Regions from separate parts of the Streptomyces sp. NPDC050422 genome, predicted to be linked through region 1. Evidence: predicted binding sites of a transcription regulator. Region 1 holds the regulator's gene; the other holds the start of a gene.
The links. The regulator HspR, encoded in region 1, represses chaperone genes until heat shock. The targets are predictions, from matches to a motif close to TTGAGNNNNNNNNNCTCAA.
Positions count from the first base shown of each region.

Region 2: lon (endopeptidase La) is a predicted target of HspR. The motif match lies at 7,629-7,647, and genes of this name have one in related genera.

Region 1 is NZ_JBITIE010000016.1:16-14,637, reverse strand. It holds gene ACIBJG_RS24860 ((2Fe-2S)-binding protein) at 1-50, opposite strand, end outside; gene ACIBJG_RS24855 (helix-turn-helix transcriptional regulator) at 539-1,387, shown strand; gene ACIBJG_RS24850 (LuxR C-terminal-related transcriptional regulator) at 1,571-2,617, shown strand; gene ACIBJG_RS24845 (heat shock protein transcriptional repressor HspR) at 2,648-3,094, opposite strand; gene dnaJ (molecular chaperone DnaJ) at 3,096-4,283, opposite strand; gene grpE (nucleotide exchange factor GrpE) at 4,365-5,024, opposite strand; gene dnaK (molecular chaperone DnaK) at 5,021-6,874, opposite strand; gene ACIBJG_RS24825 (sugar transferase) at 7,213-7,911, shown strand; gene ACIBJG_RS24820 ((Fe-S)-binding protein) at 8,016-10,283, shown strand; gene ACIBJG_RS24815 (FG-GAP repeat domain-containing protein) at 10,467-11,633, shown strand; gene ACIBJG_RS24810 (Yip1 family protein) at 11,743-12,669, shown strand; gene ACIBJG_RS24805 (phosphoribosyltransferase) at 12,779-13,279, opposite strand; gene dcd (dCTP deaminase) at 13,286-13,861, opposite strand; tRNA gene ACIBJG_RS24795 (tRNA-Gly) at 14,353-14,426, shown strand.
Region 2 is NZ_JBITIE010000009.1:199,512-214,133, reverse strand. It holds gene ACIBJG_RS16215 (nitrate- and nitrite sensing domain-containing protein) at 1-1,298, opposite strand, end outside; gene ACIBJG_RS16210 (protein phosphatase 2C domain-containing protein) at 1,663-2,445, shown strand; gene ACIBJG_RS16205 (MarR family winged helix-turn-helix transcriptional regulator) at 2,554-3,051, opposite strand; gene ACIBJG_RS16200 (lysozyme) at 3,277-4,122, shown strand; gene ACIBJG_RS16195 (polysaccharide deacetylase family protein) at 4,409-5,089, shown strand; gene lon (endopeptidase La) at 5,186-7,606, opposite strand; gene ACIBJG_RS16185 (isochorismatase family protein) at 7,861-8,439, shown strand; gene ACIBJG_RS16180 (hypothetical protein) at 8,539-8,829, shown strand; gene ACIBJG_RS16175 (RNA polymerase sigma factor) at 8,888-9,490, shown strand; gene ACIBJG_RS16170 (hypothetical protein) at 9,487-10,359, shown strand; gene ACIBJG_RS16165 (ATP-binding cassette domain-containing protein) at 10,370-11,146, shown strand; gene ACIBJG_RS16160 (hypothetical protein) at 11,143-12,495, shown strand; gene ACIBJG_RS16155 (hypothetical protein) at 12,492-13,109, shown strand; gene ACIBJG_RS16150 (spermidine synthase) at 13,205-13,897, shown strand; gene ACIBJG_RS16145 (response regulator transcription factor) at 14,132-14,622, shown strand, end outside.

The DNA of each region.
Region 1 (14,622 bases):
GCGGTTGCCATCTCACGCCGGAAGGTCCGGTCGTCCGGCGGGGTGGTCATGTCAGACGCCCGCTGAAGTCGACGTGAAACCCCAGGTGATGTCACCCTTTGCGTCCTCCGGCCCTACGCCGCCCCACGTGATGTCACCGACAGGGGCAGCTGCGACATGACTCGATGCCGTGTCGGGCGCGACTTCCCAAGTAATGTCAGTGGCACCCAGCACGCCGTAGGCCAAGGCCCCCGCAAACGCAGTGGCAAGCACCGAGCGAAGCATTCGCTTATACATTTCGGCTTCGTCCTCACTTGATGGGTCATCTCCCCCGCACGTAAGACGATGTCTCACCCAGGGACCCGAACACCACCGGGTCGATGCATCATGTTCCTGCTGGTTCAAGAACATGGGGGGTGGAGATATGGCCACAAGTAGACCGAATACGGGACATCCTCATGGGATCACCGACCTTTGCGAAGCAGGGCAGCGCCTTTACGCAAGTGCGCTGCGCTCCGGACGCATACCTCGTTCAGACGTGGCGCCCGCACCCTGTCTGATGGACTTCGCCCTACTGCACCCGGACCCCGACGACCCCGAGTGGCTCCGCCCCGTACCTCCGTCGGCCGCACTCGCGCAGCGCCTTCACCCCATCGAGCGAGAGATCCAGGACCGACGCCGACGCTCCCTCGAACTGGCCGAATCCTTCGAACCGTTCATGGACATCAGCGCCCAGGACGCACCGACCACGCACGCCATCACCGTGCTGGAAGGCAATGCCAGAATCAATGCCGCCATCGATGTCGCGACGGCCGAATGCACCAGCGAAGTCCTCACCATCCAGCCGGGTGGCGGTCGCAGCGAGCTCATCCTCAGCAAGGGCGTCGAACGCGGCCAGGCCGTGATCGACCGCGGCGTCAGCATCCGCACGCTCTATCAGCACACCGTCCGGCACCATCACGGGACGTACGCCTACGCCGAGCGTCTGGCAGAGGGCAAGGTGGAGATCCGCACCCTCGAAGAACTTGTCGAGCGCATGCTGGTCTTCGACCACACGGTGGCCTTCATCCCCGCCCAGGAAGATGCGGAAGTGGCACTGGAGTTGCGCCATCCCGGGCTGGTCGCGTACCTCATCAGGGTCTTCGAGCAGCTCTGGCAGCGAGCTACCCCCCTCCTCGAAGACGTACGGTACGACCCCACCCCCGAAGGCATAAGCGGTGTCCAGCGCTCCATCGCCCAACTCCTCGTAGAGGGACACGTCGACGACTCGATAGCTCGGCGCCTCGGCATGAACGTGCGTACCTGCCGGACCCATATAGCCAAACTGAACACTGCCCTCGGCAGCAAGAGCCGGACTCAACTCGGATATCTGATCGCCCGGTCAGGAATCCTGGAACAGGATTCCTGACCGGCCGGCACCCGAAGATCCCCACCCCCCGAGCCGGGAGCACAGCCATGCAATGGGGAGAGCATGGCCGTGCCCTGAATCAACCGGGGAAGTTCCCGGCTCCCCCGACAGCCCAACACTCTCCCGGTCGCTATGGTTTCACCACCGTCATCTTGTTGCACTGCAAAGAATGGGGGGGTCCAGATGGGCACGGAAACGGGCATACCAAATCACCCGCACAGCAACTCCGAACTGTGCGAGCCGGCAATCCGCCTCTACTCCGAATCCCTGCGACGCGGGCGCCTCCCACGAGCCGAGATCTCACCGGCTCCCTGCCTCATGGAGATGGCCCTGCTTCACCCGGACCCACGTGATCCGACGATGCTGTGCCCTGCCACGCCTTCAGCCGCGCTCGCCCATCTGCTGCAGCCCATCACACGCAACGTTTACGAGCAGGTACGCCGCAGCGCGGCACTGGTCGACTCGCTGGCACCCCTGGCGGCCATCGCGAGCGAGGACCCCAACCTGTCCATCACCGCGCTGGAAGGCAAGAGGCTGATCGACTCCGCCCTCCAGGAAGCGGCCGCCGTCGCAGATACGGAAGTCCTGACAGCTCAGCCGGGCGGTCACCGATCGCCCGACCAGATCAAGCAGGGTCTGGCCAATGGCCTCTCAGCTGTCAGCAGGGGGGCCCGGCTTCGCCACATATACCAGCACCCAGCGCGCTACAGCGTCCCCGTCAAGGCATATCTGGAGCACATGCCGCCAGGGCAGGTGCAGGTCAGAACCATGGAACAGACCATCGACCGGCTCATCATCTTCGACAACGCCGTAGCGTTCATTCCCGCGACGGCCGACCGCGACGTGGCTCTCCAGATCCGGCATCCGGCGCTGGTCCGCTACCTGGTGCAGGTGTACGAGGTACTGTGGGCCCAGGCCACTCCGATCACCGAGCAACTTCAGACCGCCGCCCCGGGCACTCCCGTCACCGCAGTGCAGCTCAGCATCGCCCGCCTCCTCATTCAGGGACACCACGACGAGGCCGTGGCACGGAAGCTCGGCTTCAGCGTCCGGACCTGCCGCGCCCACATCGCCAAGCTCATGCAGACACTCGACGCCACGAGCCGCACCCACCTCGGCGCCCTCCTCGTCCAGTCCGGAATCGCCGAACCCGTACCGCCGCGCACGGCACAGGGGCCCGTGCCGCCGCACGTGACAGAGGAGCCCGCCACCCCCGGCGTTCCGGGGTGACGGGCTCCTCGTACGGGACAGGGGTCCCGTTCAGTCCTTCGGCCGCTTCGGCCGCCAGACCACCAACGCGCTGGTCTGCTGCACATCCTGGTACGGCACCAGGTCGCGGCGGTACGAGGCATGCACCTGCGCCTCGCGCTGCTGCAACGCCGCCGCCGCTCCGTCCACGGCTGCCGAGAGCTCGGCGACGTGCTGCTGGAGGGCCGCGACCTGGTTCTCCAGCTCGATGATGCGCTTGATGCCGGCCAGGTTGATGCCCTCGTCCTGCGACAGCTGCTGCACGGTGCGCAGCAGCTCGATGTCGCGGGCCGAGTAGCGCCGTCCGCGTCCGGCCGTGCGGTCGGGCGAGACCAGGCCGAGGCGGTCGTACTGGCGCAGTGTCTGGGGATGCAGGCCCGAGAGCTGGGCCGCGATCGAGATCACGTACACCGGGGATTCATCGGTCAGTTGGTACGGATTACGTCTCCGGCCGTCCACCTCAAGCTCCCTTCGCTGCCTGGAACAGCTCCGCCCGCGGGTCCTGGTCCGCGGTCGCCTTTCGGTAGGTCTCCAGGGCGTCCCGGGCCTCGGGGCCCAGGTCGGTGGGGACCGTCACCTCGACGGTGACCAGCAGGTCGCCGCGGGTGCCGTCCTTGCGGACCGCGCCCTTGCCGCGGGCCCGCATGGTGCGCCCGCCCGGCGTACCGGCCGGAAGCTTCAGGGTGACCGGCGGTCCGCCGAGCGTGGGGACCTTCACCTCGCCGCCGAGCGCCGCCTCCGTGAAGGTGACGGGCACGGTGACCGTGAGGTTGTCGCCCTTGCGGCCGAAGACCGGGTGGGCGTCGACGTGGACGACGACATAGAGGTCGCCGGCCGGTCCGCCGCGCTCGCCCGGGGCTCCCTTGCCGCGCAGCCGGATCCGCTGGCCGTCGAGGACGCCCGCCGGAATCCTGACCTGCATGGTGCGCGACGACTTCGCCCGGCCGCTGCCCTTGCAGACCTCGCAGGGGTCCTGGGCGATGAGGCCCCGGCCCTTGCAGTCCACGCAGGGATCGGTGAGCGAGAATCCGCCGCCGCTGCCGCGCGAGACCTGGCCGGTGCCGACGCAGGTCGGGCAGACCCTGGGGGTGCCGTTCTTGTCGCCGGTGCCGGAGCACGCCTTGCAGGGCGCCTGGCTGGACATCCTGAGCGGGACCGTGGCCCCGTCGACCGCCTCGGTGAAGCTGAGCGTCACCTCGGACTCGATGTCCTGGCCGCGGCGCGGCTGCACCCGTGTACCGGTGCCACCGCCCCGGTTGAAGAGGCCGCCGAAGACGTCGCCCAGGCCGCCGCCGCCGCCGAAACCGCCGGCGCCGCCCTGGCCCCCGCCCGGGGTACCTCCGAAGAGGTCCCCCAGGTCGAAGTTGAAGTTGCCCTGGGCCCCGCCGGGTCCGGCGCGGAAGCCACCGTTGCCGAAGAGGGCGCGCGCCTCGTCGTACTCCTTGCGCTTCTTGGTGTCACCGAGGACGTCGTTCGCCTCGGAGATCTCCTTGAAGCGCTCCTCCGCCTTGTTGTCGCCCTTGTTGGCGTCCGGGTGGAACTCGCGGGCGAGCTTCCGGTACGCCTTCTTGATCTCGGCGTCGGTGGCGTCCTTCGGGACGCCGAGAACCTTGTAGTAGTCCTTCTCGACGAAGTCCTTCGTACTCATCGACGTCCCTCCTTCCGGACGACCGGCCGGGTGGCCGGACGGGTGGGTGGGCGGTGTGCTGCCAGGTGGTCGGACGGAATGTCAGACCTCCTCGCCGCCACCGCTCTCCTCGTCGTCACTCTTCTCTTCCTTCGCGGCCCCGGTCGCCCCGGTTGCCGCCCCGGGCTGGGGTTCGGCCACCGCCACCCGCGCGGGGCGGATGGTGCGCTCGCCGATCCGGTACCCGGGCTGCAGGATCGCCACGCAGGTCGTCTCGGTGACGTCCGGCGCGTAACTGTGCATCAGGGCCTCGTGGATCGTCGGGTCGAAGGGCTCGCCCTCCTTGCCGAACTGCTGCAGTCCGAGCTTGGCGACGACCGTCTCCAGCGATTCGGCCACCGACTTGAACCCGCCCAGGAGCTCACCGTGCTCGCGGGCCCGGCCGACATCGTCGAGCACGGGCAGGAGCTCGGACAGGAGACCCGCGACTGCGATCTCCTTGACCGTGACCCGGTCCCGCTCAACGCGGCGGCGGTAGTTCTGGTACTCGGCCTGGAGCCGCTGGAGGTCGCCCGTGCGCTCGGAGAGCGCGGTGCGGACCTGGTCCAGCTGAGCGGTCAGACCTGCTGTCTGGTTCGCGTCCCCGGCCGGGGACGCCGCCTCCTCCGCGGAGGGGGTGGCGTCCTTCGGCTCGGCGTCGTCAGGGGTGGCGCCGGAGGGGACGTCGGGCTTCTCCTCGAAGCCCGGAGTCTCCTCGGTCACGCCGCACCGCCCTTGGAGTCCTTCTCGTCGTCGACGATCTCGGCGTCGACCACATCGTCATCAGCCTTGGCCTGCTCGGCACCCGGCTGCGGGTCGCCCTGCGGGCCGCCCTCGGACTGGGCGTTGGCGTACATCGCCTGGCCCAGCTTCTGGGAGACGGCCGCGACCTTCTCGGTGGCCGTACGGATCTCGGCGGTGTCCTCGCCCTTGAGCTTCTCCTTCAGCTCGGTGAGCGCGGCCTCCACCTCCGTCTTCACGTCACCGGGGACCTTGTCCTCGTTGTCCTTGAGGAACTTCTCCGTCTGGTAGACGAGCTGCTCACCCTGGTTACGGGACTCGGCGGCCTCGCGACGACGGTGGTCCTCGTCCGCGTACTGCTCGGCCTCTTCGCGCATCCGGTTGACCTCGTCCTTCGGCAGCGAAGAGCCACCGGTGACGGTCATCTTCTGCTCCTTGCCGGTGCCGAGGTCCTTGGCAGCGACGTGCATGATGCCGTTGGCGTCGATGTCGAACGCGACCTCGATCTGCGGCACACCGCGCGGGGCCGGCGGCAGACCGGTCAGCTCGAACATCCCGAGCTTCTTGTTGTACGCCGCGATCTCGCGCTCGCCCTGGTAGACCTGGATCTGCACGGACGGCTGGTTGTCCTCGGCCGTCGTGAAGATCTCGGAACGCTTGGTCGGGATCGTGGTGTTGCGCTCGATGAGCTTGGTCATGATCCCTCCCTTGGTCTCGATACCGAGGGACAGCGGCGTGACGTCGAGGAGCAGGACGTCCTTGACCTCACCCTTGAGGACACCGGCCTGGAGCGAGGCACCGATGGCGACGACCTCGTCCGGGTTCACGCTCTTGTTGGCGTCCTGGCCGCCCGTGAGCTCCTTGACGAGCTCGGCGACGGCCGGCATGCGGGTCGAGCCACCGACGAGAACGACGTGGTCGATCTCGGAGAGCTGGATGCCCGCGTCCTTGATGACGTTGTGGAACGGGTTCTTGCAGCGGTCCAGGAGGTCGGCGGTCAGCTGCTGGAACTGCGAGCGCGTGAGCTTCTCGTCCAGGTGCAGCGGGCCCTCGGCCGACGCCGTGATGTACGGCAGGTTGATCGTGGTCTCGGTCGAGGACGAGAGCTCGATCTTCGCCTTCTCCGCGGCCTCGCGGAGACGCTGGAGAGCCATCTTGTCCTTGGACAGGTCCACGCCGTGCCCGTTGGCGAACTGCTTCACCAGGTAGTCGACGACACGCTGGTCCCAGTCGTCACCACCGAGCTGGTTGTCACCGTTGGTGGCCTTCACCTCGACGACGCCGTCGCCGATCTCCAGGAGCGACACGTCGAAGGTGCCGCCACCGAGGTCGAAGACGAGGATCGTCTGGTCGTCCTTGTCGAGCCCGTACGCCAGCGCGGCGGCCGTCGGCTCGTTGACGATACGCAGGACGTTCAGGCCCGCGATCTCGCCGGCCTCCTTCGTGGCCTGACGCTCGGAGTCGTTGAAGTACGCCGGGACGGTGATCACCGCGTCGGTGACCTTCTCGCCCAGGTACGACTCGGCGTCGCGCTTCAGCTTCTGCAGGATGAAGGCGCTCATCTGCTGCGGGTTGAAGGTCTTGCCGTCCAGGTCGATCTTCCAGTCAGTGCCCATGTGGCGCTTGACGGAGCGGATGGTCCTGTCGACGTTCGTCACTGCCTGGCGCTTGGCGACCTCGCCGACCAGAACCTCGCCGTTCTTCGCGAAGGCGACGACGGACGGCGTGGTCCTGGCGCCTTCGGCGTTGGTGATGACGGTGGGCTCGCCGCCTTCGAGAACGCTGACGACGGAGTTAGTCGTGCCCAGGTCGATGCCGACCGCACGTGCCATTTCAATTCCTCCAACTGACTACTTGAGTGGATCTGACTCAAGGATGCATGACACCCGCCCCGGAGTCAACAGACCTGAGTCGAGTCGACTCAACTATCGTGCACACCCCCCTCGCCATCAGGGGAAACGCCACGCCATATGACGGCGGACACACGTCACATACAGGCGATCAGCGGCGTATCCGGCCCGCGTACGGGCGACACCTGCCCACCCCCATGGGTCACACACCCCTCCCCATCATCGCCTCATGGGATCGTTCTGTCACAAAATGCCGTGAGCCGCGCAAAACCGGCACACGATCCGCCGACCCCGTCAGCCGACCCAGGCAGGTGCGCACGATGCAGACGCAGTGGCAAGGGCAGCGTCACGGGCCGCGGCGGCGACCAGGACCCGCAAGGCGCACCTGGCAGCCGCCGCGCTCCCCCCGCCTCCCGGCCGCCCGGAAGGCCCTGCGGGCCTTTGCGCCGGCGACCCTCCCCCGCCCCACCGCGAAGCGCGCCCTGGACCTGGTGCTCGGCTCGGCCCTCCTGCTCCTGGCCGCCCCCCTGCTCGCCGCGGCCGCCCTGACCCTCCTCGCCCAACGCGGCTCGGGGGGCGTACTGACGCAGTCGGCCCGGGTGGGGGCGGGCGGCAGGCCCTTCGTCCTGCGGTCGCTGCGCACCCGCCGACTGCGGCTGCACGTGATCTCCCGGCTCCCCCATGTTGTACGGGGCGAGCTCTCCCTCGTCGGCCCGGTCCCGCTCACCCCGGGCGACGTACGGGGCCGGCCGGCCGGTGCGAGAGACTGGCGGCGGGAACTGAAGCCCGGCCTGACCGGCCTGGCCCAGATCCGCCACCGCTCGGCGATGCCGTGGGACGAGCCGGACCTCCTCGACCAGCACTACGCCGAGCACCACCGGCCGGGCCTGGACCTGGCGATCCTCGCGGAAGCGGTCGGCGCACCCCTGCGCCGCGCGGCCCGGAGCCTCGTCCGGCACGGCAAGGCTGACCTGAGCGACACAGATCACCGCCTGCCCGGCTACAGGACGGCGGAATAAGTGGATAGTGTCAGCACAGACTGATTAAGTTACTGCTTAGTAAGCATCTGAGTAATCAGCGATCATCGCTGGATCCCACCCTCGCAGGCCCGAGGAGCCCCCAAATGCAACTCGCCGCGATCATCGTGTCGCTGGTGCTGACCGTCGTCGGCGTTGCGCTCATCGCCCGAGCGGTCGCGCAGATCTACCGGTTCGTCCGCCTCGGACAGCCGGTACCGGCAGGCAGCCGCACCGACGACCCCAAGCAGCGCACGATCACCCTGGTCAAGGAGTTCCTCGGCCACACCCGGATGAACCGGTGGGGCATCGTGGGCTTCGCGCACTGGTTCGTCGCGATCGGCTTCCTGACGCTGCCGCCGACGCTGCTCCAGGCGTACGGACAGCTCTTCAAGGCCGACTGGGTGCTGCCGATCATCGGCGAGTGGCTGCCGTTCGAGCTCTACATCGAGTTCATCGGCCTGATGACGACGGTCGGCATCCTCGTGCTGATCGCCATCCGGCTGCTGAACCTCCCCTCGCGCGCCGGGCGCAAGTCCCGGTTCGCGGGCTCGAAGGCCTGGCAGGCGTACTTCGTCGAGTACGTCATCCTCGTCATCGGCCTGGCGATCCTGACCCTGCGCGGTCTCGAGGGCGCGATCCACCACGTCGGCGGCTACGAGGCCGCGTACTTCGTCTCGTACCCGCTGGTCCTCGCCTTCAAGGGACTCGCGCTCGGCACGCTGCAGAACCTCATCTACTTCGTCGCCATGATCAAGATCGGCACCTCGCTGATCTGGATGATCACGGTCTCGCTCAACACCAACATGGGTGTCGCCTGGCACCGCTTCCTCGGCTTCCCGAACATCTGGTTCAAGCGGAACGCCGACGGCGAGGTCGCACTCGGCGCGCTCCAGCCGATGACCTCGGGCGGCCAGGAGATCGACTGGGAGGACCCCGCGGAGGACGCCGTCTTCGGTGTCTCCCAGGTCGAGCAGTTCTCCTGGAAGGGCATCCTCGACTTCTCCACGTGTACGGAGTGCGGCCGCTGCCAGTCGCAGTGCCCCGCCTGGAACACGGGCAAGCCGCTCTCCCCGAAGCTCCTGATCATGTCGCTGCGCGACCACGCGCACGCCAAGGCCCCGTACCTGCTGGCCGGCGGCGGCAAGGACATGGAGGGCAACGAGAAGGCCACGGAGGAGCAGCTCAAGGACGTCCCGGCGGCGGCCCTCGCGGAGGCCGAGCGCCCGCTGATCGGCACGGTCGAGGAGAACGGCGTCATCGACCCGGACGTCCTCTGGTCCTGCACCACCTGCGGTGCGTGCGTGGAGCAGTGCCCGGTCGACATCGAGCACATCGACCACATCGTCGACATGCGCCGCTACCAGGTGATGATCGAGTCCGCGTTCCCGTCCGAGGCGGGCACGATGCTCAAGAACCTGGAGAAGAAGGGCAACCCCTGGGGGCTTGCCAAGAAGCAGCGCGTCGAGTGGACCAAGGAGGTCGACTTCGAGGTCCCGATCGTCGGCAAGGACGTCGAGGACCTCTCGGAGATCGACTACCTCTACTGGGTCGGCTGCGCCGGCGCCCTGGAGGACCGCGCCAAGAAGACGACGAAGGCCTTCGCGGAGCTCCTCCACATCGCGGGCGTCAAGTTCGCGATCATGGGCGGCGACGAGAAGTGCACGGGTGACTCGGCCCGCCGTCTGGGCAACGAGCCGCTGTTCCAGCAGCTCGGCCAGGAGAACGTCGCGATGCTGAACATGGCGTTCGGCGAGGACGACGAGGACGACTCGACGAAGAAGGCGAAGTCGGCGAAGAAGATCGTCGCCACCTGCCCGCACTGCTTCAACACCATCGCGAACGAGTACCCGCAGCTCGGCGGCGAGTACGAGGTCATCCACCACACGCAGCTGCTCCAGCACCTCGTCGACGAGGGCAAGCTGATCCCGGTGACCCCGGTCGAGGGCCTGATCACGTACCACGACCCCTGCTACCTGGGCCGGCACAACAAGATCTACACGCCCCCGCGCGAGATCATCGCGAAGGTCCCGGGCCTGCGGAGCGAGGAGATGCACCGCCACAAGGAGCGCGGCTTCTGCTGCGGCGCCGGCGGTGCCCGGATGTGGATGGAGGAGCGGATCGGCAAGCGCATCAACAACGAGCGCGTCGACGAAGCCCTCTCCCTCAACCCGGACATCGTCTCCACCGCGTGCCCGTTCTGCCTCGTCATGCTGACCGACTCGGTCAACGGCAAGAAGAACGACGGCAAGGCCAAGGAGTCCATCCAGGTCGTCGACGTGTCGCAGCTGCTGCTCGACTCCGTGAAGACCCCGTCCGACCCGGCGGGCGAGCCGGAAACGGCGGACGCGCCGGAGCCGGAACCGGTGAAGTAGCCGGTAACCGGAACCGCGCCACCGCGTTGCACAAGCGGCCGGACCTGCCTCGGGGGCAGGACCGGCCGCTTCTGCTTTACGGCTCCGGTGACGCATCATGTGGGGCGGCCGGGGTGGAAGAGACGGCCGGGACGGCCAGGACGTACGAGGTATTCCTGCGGGGATACGCATCGGAGGTATCCCGTGCGGATACGCATCGCAAGGGCGAGAACGACGGCGCGGACCGGACGGACGACCGGCGCGGCGACGACCGCGGCGGCCGGCGGCCTCTGCGTACTCCTGCTGACGGCCTGCGGCGGCTCCCCCGCCTCCTCGGCCCCCAAGAACGGCGACGCCCCTCCCACCGCCCTGGCCGGCCTGGCGGGCGCCGAGCGCCACGCGGTCCCGCACGGCACCGGCAGCCACACCCCGGACGACTTCAACGGCGACGGCCACCGCGACCTCGTCCTGGACGACCTGGTGAAACCGGCGGCCGACAGCCACGACGACGACGCCGGCATCGGCATCGTGTACGGCTCCGCCACCCGCGGCCTCGACCCCTCGGTACGCCAGCTGCTCAGCGCCCGCACGAACGCCGCCAAGATCGGCGACACCCTCCCGTCGGCGTTCGACGCCGAGGCGTCGTGCGACCTGGACCAGGACGGCTTCACCGATCTGATCGTGGCCACCGACCCCCCGTACAACGGCATCGGCCGCCCGCCGGTACCGCTGCAGATCCTCTTCGGTTCCCCGGCGGGCCTCACCGGCAAGGCGGTCACCCTGCGGATCCCGGACCGGGCCCGCTTCGGCGACGCCTGGCCGGACCACCCCGTCTGCGGCGACTTCGACGGCGACGGGAAGCCGGACCTGGCCGTGACAGCGAGCGCGGGCCGGTTCAGCTTCCTGCGGGGCCCGTTCACCCGGGACGGCCGCCCGCGCGCCGCCGGCGGCACCATTCCCGGCGCGGGCCCGGCGCTGTCCGCCCCCGAGCCCCGGACGGACACGAACGACGACGGGTACGACGACCTGGTGTACACGGCCCGCGCCCATGAGCCCGGCACCAGCGGCAAGGGCACGCTGCTGCTCGGCAGCCCGGACGGACCGGGGCGCCCGGGCGGCGCGTACCGCTACGAGGCGCCGTCCGGCGCGCTCCCGGCGGCGCCCCTGCGCAAGACGGCAGGCAGCCCCGCCACGTCCCGTGCAGAAACGACCCTTCTCCAGCGGTACGCGGACTTCGACGGCGACAAGAAGCCGGACACGGTGGTCCGCACACACCGGGGCGAGACGGCGGACCTGATCGCGCTGTACCCGGCGGCCACCCCGGACCGCCCACTGATCACGTTCACCAGCGCTCTGTTCACGGCGGGCTGAGGACAACCCCCCAGGGTTCCCTTAGGGGATGTCACAGGTAGGCGGCAAAGGCGGCCCAGTTCCCCCGCCCCGCCCACCCGACCCGTGCGGACCAGGTACGTTCGATTGCGTGGCTGGATTCAGGATCGGACGCGGCCGGGACAACCGCACCCCGCAGCAAGCGCAACAACGACAGCGGCAGCAGCCGTACGGCAATCAGGCACCACCGCCGTACGGACAGCAGCAATGGCCGCAGACCGGAGGCAACGGCGCCCCGCCCCAAGGCGGCGGCTACAACGGCGGTGGCTACAACGCGGGCGCCTACAACGGCGGCGGGGCCGACGAGCCCGAGTACTTCGCCGACCCGTACCCGCAGCCCCACCACCCCCAGCAGCAGCACCAGGGCGACCCGTACGCGAACAGCCCCGGTCACACGCAGGCCTTCAGCATCAACGAGGACCCGTACGGCGACGGCAACACCTACCGCGCCGGCCAGGCCCCCGCCCAGCCCGCAGGCCCGCGCCTGCACTGGAAGCAGCTGCTGAGCGGCATCGTGACGCGCCCCGGCCCGACGTTCTGGCAGATGCGCGACTACCCCGTCTGGGGCCCGGCGCTCGTCGTCACGTTCCTCTACGGCCTGCTGGCCCTGTTCGGCTTCGACCAGGCCCGCGACGACGCGATCAACGCACCGGTCGGCAACGCCATCCCCTACGTCATCATCACCGGCGTCGGCTTCGTGCTCGGCGGTCTGGTGCTCGGCGCGGTCACCCACACCCTCGCCCGCCAGCTCGGCGGCGACGGCGCGTGGCAGCCGACCGTGGGCCTCTCCATGCTGATCATGTCGATCACGGACGCCCCGCGCCTGATCTTCGCGCTCTTCCTGGGCGGCGAGAACTCCCTGGTCCAGATCCTGGGCTGGCTCACCTGGCTGGCGGCCGCGGCCCTGTTCACCTCGATGGTGAGCAAGTCCCACGACCTGCCGTGGCCGAAGGCGCTGGGCGCGTCGGCGATCCAGCTGCTCGCCCTGGTCTCGATCCTCAAACTGGGCACGATCTAGAAAGAACGAGAACCCCCGCGGCCACCAAAGGGGCCCCGGGGGTTCTGTCGCACTCCGCCTGCCTCCAGGCATCCGTCAGGCGTACGTCAGGGGTCCTCTCGGACACCCCTCAGGCGTCGAGAACCTGCCCACCGCGCCGCACGACCGGCTTCTCCACGCTCCACGGGAAGTTGATCCAACGATCGGTCTTCTTCCACACGTACTCGCACTTCACGAGCGAATGCGACTTCTCGTAGATCACGGCCGAGCGCACCTCGGCGACATGATCGATACAGAAGTCGCGCACCAGCTTCAGCGTCTTCCCGGTATCGGCGACATCGTCGGCGATGAGGACCTTCTTGTCCGAGAAATCAATCACATTCGGCACCGGCGCCAGCATGACGGGCATTTCCAGCGTGGTGCCCACACCCGTATAGAACTCCACGTTCACCAGGTGAATGTTCTTGCAGTCCAGCGCGTACGCCAGCCCACCGGCGACGAAGACCCCGCCGCGCGCGATGCTCAGCACCACATCCGGCTCGTACCCGTCGTCGGCCACGGCCTGCGCCAACTCCCGCACGGCATGTCCGAAGCCGTCGTACGTCAGGTTCTCCCGCACGTCATCGCTCATCGGGCATCACACCTGGGTCCGGTGAAAGTTCATGTACGACCGCGACGCGGTCGGCCCCCGCTGCCCCTGGTACCGCGACCCGTACCGCTCGGAGCCGTACGGGAACTCCGACGGTGAACTCAGCCGGAACAAGCACAGCTGACCGATCTTCATCCCCGGCCACAGCTTGATCGGCAGCGTCGCCAGATTCGACAGCTCCAGGGTCACGTGCCCGGAGAACCCCGGGTCGATGAACCCGGCCGTCGAGTGCGTCACCAGCCCGAGCCGGCCGAGCGAACTCTTGCCCTCCAGCCGCGACGCGAGATCGTCGGGCAGCGAGATGACCTCGTACGTCGAGGCGAGCACGAACTCACCGGGGTGCAGGATGAACGCCTCGTCCCCGTCCGGCTCGACGGTACGGGTCAGATCGGCCTGCTCGACGGCCGGATCGATGTGCGGATAGCGGTGGTTCTCGAACACCCGGAAATAGCGGTCGAGCCTCACATCGATGCTCGACGGCTGCACCATCGACGCATCGAAAGGATCAATACGTACGCGTCCGGCGTCGATCTCGGCCCGGATGTCCTTGTCTGAGAGAAGCACCCACCGAGGATACGCAGAACGCGCGGACCCACCCTCATCGGGCCGCCCGCGCGCCTGTCGCTCGCTCTCCCGCCGCTTCTCTACCGCTCCTCGAACCCCACAGGCACGGCATGTCGCAACCGCGCACAACGAGGACAGCGGATAAGCCGCCCCGGACCGATCCGCCCGGGCCCGAGCTGCTGCATCGGGAACGAGGCGGTAGCGAAAACGTGCCCTTCGGCACAGCGGACGACGGTGCGCTCCAAGGAGTCCATCAAGTCCCTTCCCCATCAAGCCGTGGACGAGAAAGCCACATTAGGGGATGAACCAGACGCCGACGCACGCGGCACTCCGACCACCCACGCTACGCCCCCAACTCCCGCCCGTCACACCCTCATCCACTCCCCACCCGACCGAACCCCCACCACGACCCACGCCCGGGGTCACACCTCGGGGGGTCTGCGATGGGGTACAGTGTGGGACGATGCGTCGCTGGTCAGCCAGTACGTTACGCGGGTGTAGTTTAATGGTAGAACATGAGCTTCCCAAGCTCAGAGCGCGAGTTCGATTCTCGTCACCCGCTCCACGATGAAGGCCTGGGTCAATGACCGGGGCCTTTCTTGTTTTCTAAATCTCTTGTCGGGCACCGTTCCCACCGCGTGCCCAAGTCGCGCCAGTCCACAACCTCCCGGGACAGAACACCTAGTGTCGTGCGCCGGAAATCCTGGCGTTAAGTTGCTACGGTTTCAGGATGTCGTTTTCGGGACGCTCTTCCGTCGAGT
Region 2 (14,622 bases), on a different contig from region 1:
CCGTTGAACTCGTGGAGCAGTCCGTGCAGCCGGCCGTGCAGGGCGTTGACGGAGCGGACGACCTGGGCGAACTCGTCGTTGCGGCCGGTGTAACGGACCGGTTCGGCCGTCTCGGGTTCGGCGGCGAGGCGGCCGGCACCGATCCGCAGGACGGCGAGCGGCTGCGTGAGGGTGCGGGCCACGGCGGTGGAGACGCCGACGGCGATGAGCAGACAGCCGCCGAGCAGCGCGATCCGCAGCTCGAGCGCGGTGACGTCGTCGTCGCGCAGCTGGCCGAGACGCTGCACCTGCGAGGTGCCGAGGGCGGATTCGACGCCCCGCATCCGGTCGATCCGGGCGGAGAGCGCTGCCTGGAGCTTCTTGCTGCTGACCTTCTGGTCGGACTCGGAGAGCTCGGGGCGATCGGTGAGTGAGGCGAGGTACTTGTCCGCGCTGTTGACCTCGGGGCCGGTGACGGTGGTGGACAGCTTGTCGCGGGCGCTCGCACCGGCGGCCTGGTCGAAGTCGGCGAGGGCGGAGAGCTCGCCGACCCGGGACTGCTGGGCGGCACGGCTCAGCTCGTCGCGGGTGCGGTCCTCCTTGGTCTCGCCCTCATCCTCGGTCTGGACGGGCAGGCCCGTGAACGGGTCGGTCTGCGGGGCGGCCGGTTCCTTGCGGGGGACGGCGAGCGCGGCGAGCAGCAGCCCGCGGGTGGCGGAGGCCTGCTCGGTGGCCCGGCCGAGCGCGAGCGGGGCGCGGACCGCCTCGGCGGCGCGCGGCGGCGTGCTGTCCGCGAGTTCGTCGGCGAGGTCGTGGAGCTTGGAGATGACCTCGGAGTACGCCTGATGGGCCTCCAGCGCCGTGCCTTTGCCGCTGATGGCGTTGCGGCGCAGGGAGGGGATGGTGGAGAGGTCGCGGCGCAGCACGGCGGAGGCCGCGTCCCGGATCTCGTCCACCTGTTGGTCGACCCGGGCGCTGCGGCTGCCCGCGGCGCCGTTGGCCGACCCGGGCCTGCCCTCCCGGCCGGCGGCGATGAAGGCAGTGACCTCGTCGCGCTCGTCGGCGAGGGAGTGCGCGAGCGCGATGGCCTGCTGGTTCACCTCCGCGAGGGTGACCAGCCGCTGCGAGTCGGTCAGGTCGGAGGAGGCGCTCAGCGCCGCCGGTGCCCCCGCGGCTATGACGGTGATCCCGACGACCGCGACGCCTGCGACGAGCCGGCTGCGGACGCGCACGGTGCGCCCGCTCTCAGCCGGCGCCGATGACGCCACCTCGGGTCCGCTGTGCTTGCTGCCCTTGCTCCGAGGCCGCTTCTTCTGCACCGGTGCTCGCAATCTCGACTCGTCCGCCCTTGAAGCAGAGGTGACGCCCGGTCACGTGAACGAGCGCCCCGACCCCTGGTACGGCTTCTGACCATTCCAGTGCTTTTGAGAGGGGGGCGTGCATCAACCGCTCCGCCACTCGAACGAGTGAACCGCACTCCGGAGTTGGCGAACAAGTCTCCCCCCGGGCTCCCGAGAGCACACCTGGGCACCCGGCTGGATCTTCGGGGCAGGCTTTGGCAGGATGCCCGCCCGCACACTTCCCGGAGTGATTCGTTCCGCTCCAACGGCCCGTCTGACCTGCTGGTACGGGCCAATCCCCGGTCCGTGCAGGCTCCGTGAAGGCATCGTGCAAACTTGCCGCATGCGCATCGAACTCGCCACCGCCCCCGGTCTCGCCGGGCACCCGAACGAGGACTGGACGGCCACCGTCCTGCCCGCCTCCGGCCAGGGTGGGGGGCTCGTCCTGCTCGACGGGGTGACCCCGCCCCGAGGTGACGACGGTTGTGCGCACTCCGTCCCCTGGTTCACGGCGCGACTCGGAGGGGCCCTGGTCGAACTGTCGGGTTCGCGGCGGGATCTGACCCTGCGGGAGATCCTCGCGGAGTCCATCCGGCGCACCGCCGACACGCACCGTTCCCTGTGTGACCTTTCTCACGTGCGCACGCCACAGGCAACCGTGGTCATGGTGCGTTGGGACGAGACGGAGATCGAGCACCTGGTGCTGTCCGACTCGGTGCTGCTGTTCGAGTCGCCGGGCGGCGCCGTCCGCGCCCTGCTGGACGACCGGCTCGACCGGCTGCCGCCGGGCTCGCTCGCCTCCGAGGCGAGCGCCGACGCACTGCGGAACAGGGAGGGCGGCTTCTTCACCGCCGCCGCCGACCCGGCCGTGGCCGGCCGCGCGGTCACCGGGCGGACGCCACGCGCCGAGGTGCGGGCGGTCGCCGCGATGACGGACGGGGCGAGCCGCTGGACGGAGATGTTCGGCGAGGGCGACTGGGCGGCCTGCCTCGGAGTGCTGCACAAGGAGGGCCCGCAGGCGCTGATCGACCGGGTCCGGGTCCTGGAGGACGCGGACACCGACCGTACGCACCTGCGGCGGAGCAAGCGGCACGACGACGCGACGGCGGTCTACGCCCAGCTGTGAACCGCCCCGGCGCGCCCGGCGGTCCACGCGCGACTGCGACCCGCCCCGGCGTGCCCTGCGCGGTCCTCGCGCCGCCTTCGCCCGCCCCGGCGTGCCCGGCGGTCCGCCTCAGCCCTCGGCGCGGGCGTTCAGCTGGTGCAGGAGCCGGGCGAGCTCCGCCACCTCGACGCGGTCCCAGTCGGCGAGCTTGCGCACATAGCGGTCACGGCGCGCGTCCCGGACACTGCGGAAGCGGGCGAGGCCCTCGTCCGTGAGGTGGACGAGGAAGGCCCGCCCGTCGGCGGGGTCCGGCTCGCGCGCCACCAGTCCGAGGTCTTCCAGGGCACGCAGTTGACGGCTCATGGTGGCCTTCCCGACACCGATGTACGAGGCGAGGTCGGTGGCCCGCTGACGGCCGGCCGACTCCAGGCGTACGAGGAGTCCGTAGGCCGCCGCCTCCAGCTCGGGGTGCACCTCACGCGCCATTTCACCGGAGTTGGCCCGGGCGCGGCGCAAGAAGACCGCCAACTCCAGTTCCAGGGCGAGGAATTCGTGGTCCACACCATTTCCTCCGGTTGCGCCGGGTTCACTCCCGCTTTCGCTCCCGTGCACGTCAACACCCCTCATGAGCTTTCCCACCAATGAAAGTTTCTTTCACCGCCGCTCATCGCCGCAGCTCCGCCAGTATTTCGCAGGAGTAGACCAACGGCACCGCCCAGGCCCTCTTCCGCCACCCGGGTCTACGTGCGTAGCGTCATGCATGGCATGTTCACACCACGGCATGCCGCCAGGGGTGCGTCCGACGCTCCCCGGGTCAGCAGTTCCCCCCACCAAGGCTTCGGAGGCACGCACATGCCCGTGCACAGATCCGGCTCCAAGACAGCCCGTCGCTCGCGGTTCGCCGCAGCGGGAACTCTGCTCGCAGCGCTCTCCCTCCTCGTCGCCCTGCCCGGCGCCGCCGGCGCGGCCCCGACTGCGGGGGACCCCACGAAACCCGCCCGGGGCACGGCCACCATGGGCATGGGCGTCGTCGCCCACGACGGCCAGGGCGGCCTGCCCACCACCCGCGCCGTCCAGACCGAAGGCGTGGACGTGAGCGGCCACCAGAACGCCGTGGCCTGGTCGACGCTCTGGAACAGCGGCGTCAAGTGGGCCTACGTCAAGGCCTCCGAAGGCACGTACTACACGAACGAGGACTTCGCCCAGCAGTACAACGGCTCGTACAACGTGGGGATGATCCGCGGCTCGTACCACTTCGCCACCCCGGACACGACGAGCGGCGCCACCCAGGCCAACTACTTCGTGGACCACGGGGGCGGCTGGTCCAAGGACGGCAAGACGCTGCCCGGCGTGCTCGACATCGAGTGGAACCCGTACGGCGCGCAGTGCTACGGCAAGACCGCGGCCGGGATGGTCTCCTGGATCCGTGACTTCGTGAACACCTACAAAGCGCGCACCGGACGCGATGCGGTCATCTACACCGCGACCAGCTGGTGGCAGTCCTGCACGGGCAACAACGCGAGCTTCGGCGCCACCAACCCGCTGTGGGTGGCCCGCTACAACACCACGGTCGGAACGCTCCCGGCCGGCTGGGGCTTCTACACGATCTGGCAGTACACCTCGTCCGGCCCGACGGTGGGCGACCACAACCACTTCAACGGCGCCCTCGACCGCGTACAGGCACTGGCCAACGGCTAGCCGCCGACCGCTCGGCCCTTCCCCACGGAGCCCGGTGACGCATCCCGTCGCCGGGCTTTGCCTTGCCCAACGCCTCCGACCAGGAACGGAGGCCCCTGACCGGCCTCACGCCACCCCCCTATACACCGCATGTATACGCGCTGTGTATATTCCTTGCAGCTCGCACGTAAGTGCGAGGTAAGCAACGAGGGAGTGACCTGCCTTGCCCAGTAGGACGAAGTCGATCGGTACGGGGTTGGCCGTCGCTCTTGTGACGGCGCTCACGCTGACGCTGAGCGGCTGCTCGATGGAGACCACGGCCCCCGGATCCGCCCGCGGCGACGCGGGCTCGGACGCCAAGGGATCGTTCGGCCCGGTGGACTGCCGCAAGGCGAAGTGCATAGCCCTCACCTTCGACGCGGGTCCGGCCGAGGACACCCCCCACCTGCTGGACATCCTCAAGAAGGAGAAGGTCCACGCGACTTTCTTCCTGCTGGGCAAGAACCATGTGAAGAAGCACCCCGAGACCGTCCGCCGGATCGAGGCGGAGGGGCACGAGGTCGCCAACCACACCTGGTCGCACGAGATCCTGACGGACAAGAAGCCCGCGGAGATACGCGCCGAGCTGGAGAAGACGCAGGACGCGATCGAGGCGATCACCGGCAAGAAGCCTCGTCTGATGCGCCCGCCGCAGGGCCGCACCGACGACACCGTCTCCGAGATCAGCAAGGACCTCGGGCTCTCCCAGATCCTGTGGAGCGCCACCGCCAAGGACTACTCGACGACCGACTCCGCGCTGATCAAGAAGCGGATACTCGACCAGGCGAGCAAGGACGGCATCATCCTGCTGCACGACATCTACAAGGGCTCGGTACCCGCGGTGCCCGGCATCATCGAGGAGCTGAAGAAGCGCGGCTACACCTTCGTCACCGTCCCGCAGCTGATGGCGCCCGCCGAGCCGGTCCCGGGGACCATCTACCGCCCCTGATCCGATCCGCGGCCACCGCTCACGCGGAACGGCCCGCCTCCCCGCGAGGGATGACGGGCCGTCCGCTCCGGTCGTGTCCGCAGCGCCCACAGACCCTTAGGCCGCGGCCGGGATCCTCCGCTCCGCCGGGGCCGAGGCCGGGGCGAGGGCGATCTCCAGGACCTGGCGGACGTCGGTGACCGGGTGGACCTCCAGGGTGTCCAGCACCTCGGCGGGGACGTCGTCCAGGTCTGCCTCGTTGCGCTGGGGGATCACCACGGTGGTGATGCCCGCGCGGTGGGCGGCCAGCAGCTTCTGCTTCAGGCCGCCGATCGGCAGCACCCGTCCGGTCAGCGACACCTCACCGGTCATCGCCACATCCGTACGGACCAGCCGTCCGGAGAGCAGCGAGGCCAGCGCGGTCGTCAGGGTGATGCCCGCACTCGGGCCGTCCTTGGGGACCGCGCCCGCCGGGAAGTGGATGTGCACGCCCCGGTCCTTGAGGTCCGCGACCGGCAGCTCCAGCTCCGCACCGTGCGACCGCAGGAAGCTCAGCGCGATCTGCGCGGACTCCTTCATCACGTCGCCGAGCTGACCGGTGAGGGTCAGTCCGGACGCCCCGGTCTCCGGATCGGCCAGCGACGCCTCCACGAAGAGCACGTCACCGCCCGCCCCGGTCACCGCGAGCCCGGTGGCCACGCCCGGCACCGCGGTGCGGCGCTCGGCCGGGTCCTGGGCGGACTCGGGGACGTGGTGCGGCCGGCCGACGAGACCGCGCAGATCGTCCTCGGTCACCGTGAACGGCAGTTCGCGGTCGCCCAGTTCGTGCTGGGCCGCGACCTTGCGCAGCAGCCTCCCGACGGCCCGCTCCAGATTCCGGACCCCGGCCTCCCTCGTGTACTCGCCGGCCAGCTTGCGCAGCGCGGACTCGTCGAGGGTGACCTCGTCCTCCTCCAGACCGGCCCGCTCCAGCTGGCGCGGGAGCAGGTGGTCGCGGGCGATGACGACCTTCTCGTCCTCGGTGTAGCCGTCGAGCCTGACCAGTTCCATCCGGTCGAGCAGTGCCTCCGGGATGGCGTCGAGCACATTCGCCGTAGCCAGGAAGACGACGTCGCTGAGGTCGAGTTCGACCTCCAGGTAGTGGTCGCGGAAGGTGTGGTTCTGGGCCGGGTCGAGCACTTCGAGGAGGGCTGCGGCGGGGTCGCCGCGGAAGTCGGAGCCGACCTTGTCGATCTCGTCGAGGAGGACGACCGGGTTCATCGAACCGGCCTCCTTGATGGCGCGGACGATGCGTCCGGGGAGCGCGCCGACGTACGTACGCCGGTGGCCGCGGATCTCCGCCTCGTCACGGACACCGCCGAGTGCGACGCGGACGAACTTGCGGCCCATGGCGTGCGCCACGGACTCGCCGAGCGAGGTCTTTCCGACCCCGGGCGGCCCGACCAGGGCCAGCACGGCACCGCCGCGCCGGCCCCCGACGACGCCCAGTCCGCGGTCGGCGCGCCTCTTGCGTACCGCGAGGTACTCGGTGATGCGCTCCTTCACGTCCTGCAGGCCCGCGTGCTCGGCGTCGAGGATCTCCCGGGCGCCCTTGATGTCGTACGCGTCCTCGGTCCGCTCGGTCCACGGCAGTTCCAGGACGGTGTCGAGCCAGGTCCTGATCCAGGAGCCCTCGGGGCTCTGGTCCGAGGAGCGCTCCAGCTTGTCGACCTCCTTGAGCGCCGCCTCGCGGACGTGCTCGGGGAGGTCAGCGGCCTCGACGCGCGCCCGGTAGTCGTCGGACTCGTCCTCCGGGTCGCCGTTGAGCTCGGAGAGCTCCTTGCGTACGGCGTCGAGCTGGCGCCGCAGCAGGAATTCGCGCTGCTGCTTGTCGACGCCCTCCTGGACGTCCTTGGCGATGGACTCGGCGACGTCCTGCTCGGCGAGGTGTTCGCCGAGCCACTGGATGGCGAGCTTCAGCCGGGCGACCGCGTCGGTCGTCTCCAGCAGCCGCACCTTCTGGGCGGTGGTGAGGAAGGGGGAGTATCCGGAGTTGTCGGCGAGCGCGGAGACGTCCTCGATCTGCTGGACCCGGTCCACGACCTGCCAGGCACCGCGCCCCTTCAGCCAGCTGGTGGCGAGCGCCTTGTACTCCTTGACCAGCTCGGCGACGGCTCCGGGGAGGGGTTCGGGGACGGAGACGTCGACCCGTGTCCCTTCCACCCAGAGCGCGGCACCGGGACCGCTGGTCCCGGCCCCGATGCGCACCCGTCCACGGCCGCGGATGAGGGCGCCCGGGTCACCGTCCGAGAGTCGCCCGACCTGCTCGACGGTCCCCACGACACCGATGCCGGTGTAGGTCCCGTCGATGCGCGGAACGAGCAGCACCTCGGGCTTGCCGCCGGCTTCGCGGGCTGCGGCCTGTGCGGCCTCCACCGCGGCGCGTACATCGCTCTCGGACAGGTCGAGAGGCACCACCATTCCGGGCAGCACGACCTCGTCGTCGAGCGGCAGCACGGGCAGGGTGAGCGGTGTGACCGCATTGGACTCAGTAGCCATGATCTCCCCTTTGGCAGTCAAGTTGAGCTATGTGGACTCAATGCTAGTGAGCCGCTCAATGTTCCCCGGGGTGCGTTCGCTCTGAGCGATCGCGGCATGACAGCCGCGGCCTGCCCTGGGTGCAACAGCGGGCGGGACCGCCGTAATCCCGCGACCGCACGGGCCCGCGTACGCGCAATCGGGCGCGACATCGTGCAGCACATCGGGCGCGAAATCCCGTGGAGGACGAGGGTCCGGCCGACCAGGATGGGCCCATGGCCGATTCCCTCCTTCCCGTGCAGGCCCTGCTCGTCGTGGACGTCCAGAAGGCGGGGGTGACCGGAGACAGGGCCGTGCCCGGCGCGCCCGAACTGCTGGAGCGGACCGCGGACCTGATCGCGCGGGCACGGCAGAGCGGTGCACTCGTCGTGCACCTCCAGAACGACGGTGCTCCCGGCGCGGGCGACGAACCCCACACGCCCGGCTGGGCCCTCCACCTGCGGGTCGAGGCGGGGCCCACGGAGTCCGTGATCCGCAAGACCAGGGACGACGGCTTCGCCGGCACGTCGCTGGGCTCCCTGCTGAGCGGGGCGGGCGTCAGGGCAGTCGCCGTCTGTGGCGTGATGTCGGAGGTGTGCGTCCAGGCGACGGCCCGCTCGGCCCTGGCCCAGGACTACCGGGTCGTTCTCCCCCATGACGCGCATGCGACGCAGGACATCCCGGCGGCTCCCGGGATCAGCGCGGCGGTCCCGGCCGCCGTGGTCTCCCGGGTCGCCGCGTGGGCCATCAGCGCGGACGCGGATGTCACCACACGGGCCGCGGACGTGACGTTCACGGCTCCGCCGGAGGCGTAGCCGGAGTCACGGGGTATATGCCGTGGTCAGGGGGGAGCGGGGCGGGCAGAGTACCCGTATGGACGACGACCGAGGGCCGAATAGGGACGGCACGATCGCGTGGGAGGGCTCACTGAGCCGGGTGCAGGAGGGGGTCGCGCCTGTCGTCGCGGCGGCCCGTTCCCGGATCACGGAGGAGGCTGGACCAGTGACCTGGCCGAGTCGGCCGAGCTCTTCGCCCGCTACCGCCCGCATCTTCCCGAGCGGGCCGAGCAGATGCGGCCGGCCGCGCGCACGGGCCGCACCCCGACCGCCGATCCGGCCGTCCTGCCCATGCTCGTCGACGACCTGGCGCCCTGGCTGGCGGCCGAGCACATCGCGGTGCACGGCGAGAAGGCGCCACGTCCCTGACCGGGTCCGGATGCGGCGTACGTGAACCGACCGGGCTCCCGGCTCCGATAGAGGAGGTGTGAGCGACGTGCACCCCTCGGGGGACGACCGGAACGACGAGGCGCTGCTGCGTGCCGTCGCGCAGGGGGACACGACCGCGCTGGCCGCGCTCTACGACCGGCACGCCGGCTGGCTGCTGGCCCGGCTGAACCGGCGGTGCGCGGACGCCGAGACCGTACGGGAGGTGCTGCAGGACACCTTCGTCACGGCCTGGCGTTCCGCCGGTTCGCACCGCGGTGCCGAGGCCGGCGGCTGGCTCTGGGTGATCGCCGCCCGCCGGCTGGTCGACGCGCAGCGGACCCGGGCCAGGACGGAGCGCGTGGCACAGGCCGAGAGCGCCGGCGGCGCGGAGTGGGCGGCCGCCGTGCCGTCCGCCGAGGACCGGGTCCTGGCCGGTCTGGAGTACGGCGACGTGGGTGCCGCGCTCGAGCGGATCTCGCCCGAGCTCCGGGAGGTCCTGCGGGCGACGGTCATCGACGGGCTGACGACCCGGGAGGCCGCCCGGCTGCTCGGCATACCGGAGGGGACGGTCAAGACCCGGGCGATGCGGGCCCGGCGAGAGCTGCGGGCCGCACTGGACCGGCTGGTTGTGGAGAACGGTCCGTTGGGAGGCACGGCATGACGGCCTGGCATGTGGGGGACGAACTGGCCGGGCGGTACGCGGCGGGGACCGCCGCCGAGACCGACGCCTGGTCGCTGGAGAAGCACGTCGAGTCGTGCGCACACTGCGCGGACCGGGTGTCGGCGGCGGTACGCGGCCGGGGGGCCGCGGCACCGCTGCTGGCGGACATCCGCACCGCGGTGCTCGCGGTCGCGGAGGCGGAGCCGGTACGGGGAGCCCCGCGGTTGCCGGGGCCCGCCTCCCGGCTCGGGCGGGTGGTGTGGGCCGCCGGCCCGGCCCTCCGGGGGGCGTGGGCCGGGGCGCTGCTGCTCGTGGCGCTCGGGGCCGTCGCCCTGGCGTACGTCGGCGGACTCGGCGGCGCGGCCCGCCCCCTGCTCCTCGTCGTCGCTCCGGTGCTGCCGCTGGCCGGGGTCGGCGTCTCGTACGGGCGCCACGCCGACCCGATGCACGAGATCGCCACCACGACCCCGGGCGGCGGGCTTCGGCTGCTGCTAGTCAGGACCACGGCGGTACTCGCGGTGGCCGTCCCCGTGCTCACGCTCGCCGGGGCGGCGCTGCCCTCGTCGGCGGGCGGACCGGGGGCGGTGGCCTGGCTGCTGCCGGGGCTCGCCATGACGCTGGGGGCGCTGGCGCTCGGCTCGTACGTCGGCTGCCGCACGGGCGCCTCGTCCGTCGCCGCGTGCTGGGCCGCCGCCGTCGTCCTGCCGGCCTTCGGTACGTCGCCGTCGCGCATCTTCGACGCGGCCGAACCGGCCACCCGGTACTTCGCGGGGACCGCCGCACAGAGCGGCTGGGCGGCCGCGGCGGTGCTCTGCGCCGGGCTGCTGGCCCTGCGCCGCCGATCATTCGACCATCTGGAGAAGTCATGAGCGTGATCGCATGAGCAGCACCGTCAAGGTCACCGGGCTGACGGTCCGGCATCGCCGGACGACCGCCCTGGACGGCGTCGATCTGGACTTCGCCCTCGGTGTGCACGGGCTCCTCGGACCCAACGGGGCGGGCAAGACGTCGCTGATCAGGGTGGTGTCCACGGCTGCCGCCCCGACCGCCGGGCGGGTCGAGCTGCTGGGCAGCGAGGTGGGTGCGGAGGCGGATCACCGCAGCCGCGCGGCGGTCCGGCGCAGGCTGGGCTATCTGCCGCAGGAGTTCGGCTTCTACCCGGGCTTCACCGTCCGCGAGTTCGTCGCGTACGTGGCATGGCTCAAGGAGATGGACGGCGCCCTGATCGCGGGCGCCGTGGAGCGTGCGGTGGACCGGGTGGGCCTGACGGACCGGATCGACGCCCGGATGAAGACCCTGTCCGGCGGCATGGTGCGGCGCGTCGGCATCGCCCAGGCGATCGTCAACGAACCGGATCTGCTGCTGCTCGACGAGCCGACCGCGGGTCTGGACCCGGAGCAGCGGGTCGAGTTCCGCACCCTGATGCGGGAGCTCGGCGAACGGACCACGGTGATCCTCTCCACACACCTGGTCGAGGACGTGGCCACGGCCTGCGCCGATGTGACGCTGGTCGAGGCGGGCCAGGTCGCGTACCGGGGGACCACGGCCGAACTGGCGGCCCTGGGTAGCGAGGGGGCCGAGCTCGACGGCAGCCCCATCGAGCGCGGCTACACCGCCGCCCTGCGTACCCACCGTGCGAAGGCGGGGGCCCGATGACGACGACCGGCACCCCCGTCGCGGAGCAGCAGGACCCCCCGATGCACCGCTCCACCCGCTCACGCGCCGCATACCGCTCGACCCTTCTCGCGCTGCGGACCGAGCTGCGCCGCGGCATCGCGCCGTGGACCGGTGCGTGTACGGCGGTCATGCTCGCCGTCCCCATGGTGAACAAGGCCGATACGTGGCAGGGCGACTGGGGCGAGACCCAGGGATATCTGCACTCCGTGGCCACCCTCCTCGCCGGGCCGATGGTGGCGGCCGCGGCCTGCTGGGCCGGCGCCCGTGACTACCGGCGCGGCACCGACGAACTCTGGCGCTCGACCCCGCTCCCCCGCGCGTCGCGGGTGCTGGTGGCCGCACTGCCGGTCGTACTGTGGTCGGTCGCCGGGTATCTCGTCGTGCTGGCCGCGTCGCTCGTGGCCACCTGGCCGTACACAGGCGGCGGCAGCCCGTTCCTGTCCCTCGCCGTAGTGGACGCCGGCGTCCTGGTGGCCATGGGGCTGGTGGGGTACGCAGTCGGTCAACGGTGCCGGTGGCGGCTGGCCGCGCCGGTGCTCGCCGTGCTTCTGTACCTGGCCCTCGGCGTGCCCAACTACTCCGAATCGTCGGCGCAGTACCTCGACCCGGCCATGCAGTACATGCTCACCAGATCGCTGCCGGTGTGGTGGTTCGCCCCGGCGATGGTGGCCTGGACCTGCGGTCTCGCTCTCGCCGCACTGATCGCCCACGCGGCCAGGCGCCGGATTCTCGCCGTCGTACCACTGGTCGTTGCGGCGGCGGTCGCGCCGCTGATCGTGCACACAGGCTCCAGCCTGATCCGGGACGACCCGGCCGCCGGTCGGCTCGTCTGCGCGGACGGCACCCCGCAGCTCTGTCTGACCGCGTACGACGCATCGCTGCTGCCCCAGGTATCCGAGGCGCTGTCCGGGCTGTTCGGGCGGTTGGACGGAGTGCCGGGGGCACCGGCCCGCTACGTGAACCAGCAGCCCCTGGACGGCACCGCCGAGGTCTGGGTGCCGACGCCGGACATCGGCTGGTACGTCCGGCGAGGGCGGCTGCAGCACCCGCAGGACTTCGCCCGGCAGGTGGCCTACCAGGTGGTGAACCGGGACTGCCCGGACCCGGCGACCAAGGCGGAGCAGGCGGGCTCCGAGCGGCTCGTGTCCACCGACGATGCCGTCAGGGGCTGGCTCGCCGGTCCCGAGCCCTGGCGTCCCGTCGACGCGGAGAAGACCCCGCAGCAGCGCCGGCTCGAAACGATGCCGGCCCCCGAGCGCCGGGCCTGGCTCGGCCGCTTCCTCGCCACGCGCACGAGCTGCGACCCGTCCGAGGTGCCGGCCCTGTGAACCGCGCATCCGGCACCGTTCCCGTCCTCTGTCTGCGCTCCCGCGCCGTGCCCCGTACCGCCGCCGCGCTGACGTGCATCGTCCTGGTCGCCGCCTGGGCCGCCGACTGGCTGGTGAGCCGGACCTACTTCAACCACAGTGCCCGCGTCCCGGTCCTCGTGCTGGCCCCGATGCTGGTGTCGGCCGCGATCGGCACCAGCCTGTACGCCGCCGCCGACGAGCTCGACCGGACAGCCGTGCGCCGCTGGTGGCCGCGGCGGCTGCTGCATCTGCTCGCGCTCACCGTGCCGGCCGCGACGGCTCTCGCGCTGGCCGTCCCCGGACATCCCGAGGCCTTCGGCGCACCGGGCATGGTCCGTAACGTGCTCGGTGCGACCGGGGTGGCGGCCGCCTCGGCCGCCCTGATCGGCGCCCGGCTGAGCTGGCTGCCGATGACGGTGTACGGCGGCGCGGTGTACCTGGCGGCCCCGCGCACTCCGGGCGGCGCCGCCTCCGTATGGGCCTGGCTGATGCAGCCGGGGCCGCAGGCCGGGGCGTGGGTGGTGGCCTCGGTGGCGTACGCGACGGGGGCGACGCTGTTCGCCGTACGCGGGCCGCGCCGCGAACGCGGCTGACGACGCCCCCCCGTTCGGGGAAACCGCTGGCCCGGCGGCTGCGGCAAGCGACAGGATGACGGGACACCGACCGCCATCCACCGGAGACCAGCGCCATGCCCCTCACCTTCGGCCCCGACGCCCTCGCCCCCGTCACCCTGGACCGCCGCGAGGGACCGTACGGGGAGGTCGTCCTGCGCAGGCGGGGCGACGACTTCGAGATCATCGCCAACGGGTGTTTCCTGATGGACACCTCCGACGGGCGCTCCGAGCGGCTGCTGATCGATGCCGCGCTCGACGCGCTGCCCGCAGGGAGGAAGGACCCCGCGGTACTCATCGGCGGGCTCGGCGTCGGGTTCTCGCTCGCCCGGGCCGCCGACGGGCCGAGGTGGGGGCGGATCGCGGTGGCCGAGCGGGAGCAGGCCATCGTCGACTGGCACCTGGACGGGCCGCTGTCCGGGATCTCGGGGGCGGCGCTCGCCGATCCGCGGACCGTCGTCCTGACGACGGACCTCGTCGCCCACCTCCGTACGACTACGGACCGTTACGACGCGCTGTGTCTGGACATCGACAACGGACCGGACTGGACCGTCACCGAGGACAACGGGAATCTCTACTCCCCCGCCGGGCTCGCCGACTGCCTCGCACGACTCACGCCGGGCGGCGTGCTCGCGGTGTGGTCCGCACAGCCGTCCACGGAGTTCGAACAGGCCTTGCGGAATGCCGGATTCCGTGGGGTAAGGACGGAAGAGGTAGGCGTTGCCCGAGGTGTGCCCGACGTGGTCCATCTCGCAATTCGAGCAGCCTGACAACCCCCGCCGGGTATACGGGCCCCCGGGACGCCCGGGGGCCAAGCGGCACAAGCGCGACACTCCGCCTCCGTTGTTCCCCCGGCCCGCCCCCGCGGGCTTGCACCCTGCGTAGCCGGGAGCCCTCCGCTGCCTTTACGCTGCTGACCGATAGCGGGATCACCCACGAAATTCACGAGCGAAGACCGTACGTCCGGGGGAATGGCCTCCGTGAGAACGGGCAGGGGCGGGGCGATGGAACAGACACACACCACCCACACAGGTGTCGCGGCCACCCCGGGCGCGCAGCGCCGCGTGCTGGTGGTCGAGGACGACGCCACGATCGTCGATGCCATTGCCGCCCGGCTGCGGGCCGAGGGCTTCCTGGTGCAGACCGCGCTCGACGGCCCGGCGGCCGTGGACGCGGCCGAGGCCTGGCAGCCGGATCTGATGGTGCTCGACATCATGCTTCCCGGCTTCGACGGCCTGGAGGTCTGCCGTCGCGTGCAGGCCCAGCGCCCGGTGCCGGTGCTGATGCTGACCGCCCGCGACGACGAGACCGACATGCTGGTCGGCCTCGGCGTCGGCGCGGACGACTACATGACCAAGCCGTTCTCCATGCGTGAGCTGGCGGCCCGGGTCCACGTCCTGCTGCGCCGGGTGGAGCGGGCCGCACTGGCCGCCGTGACACCCCGCAGCGGAATACTCCGCCTCGGCGAGCTGGAGATCGACCACGCACAGCGCCG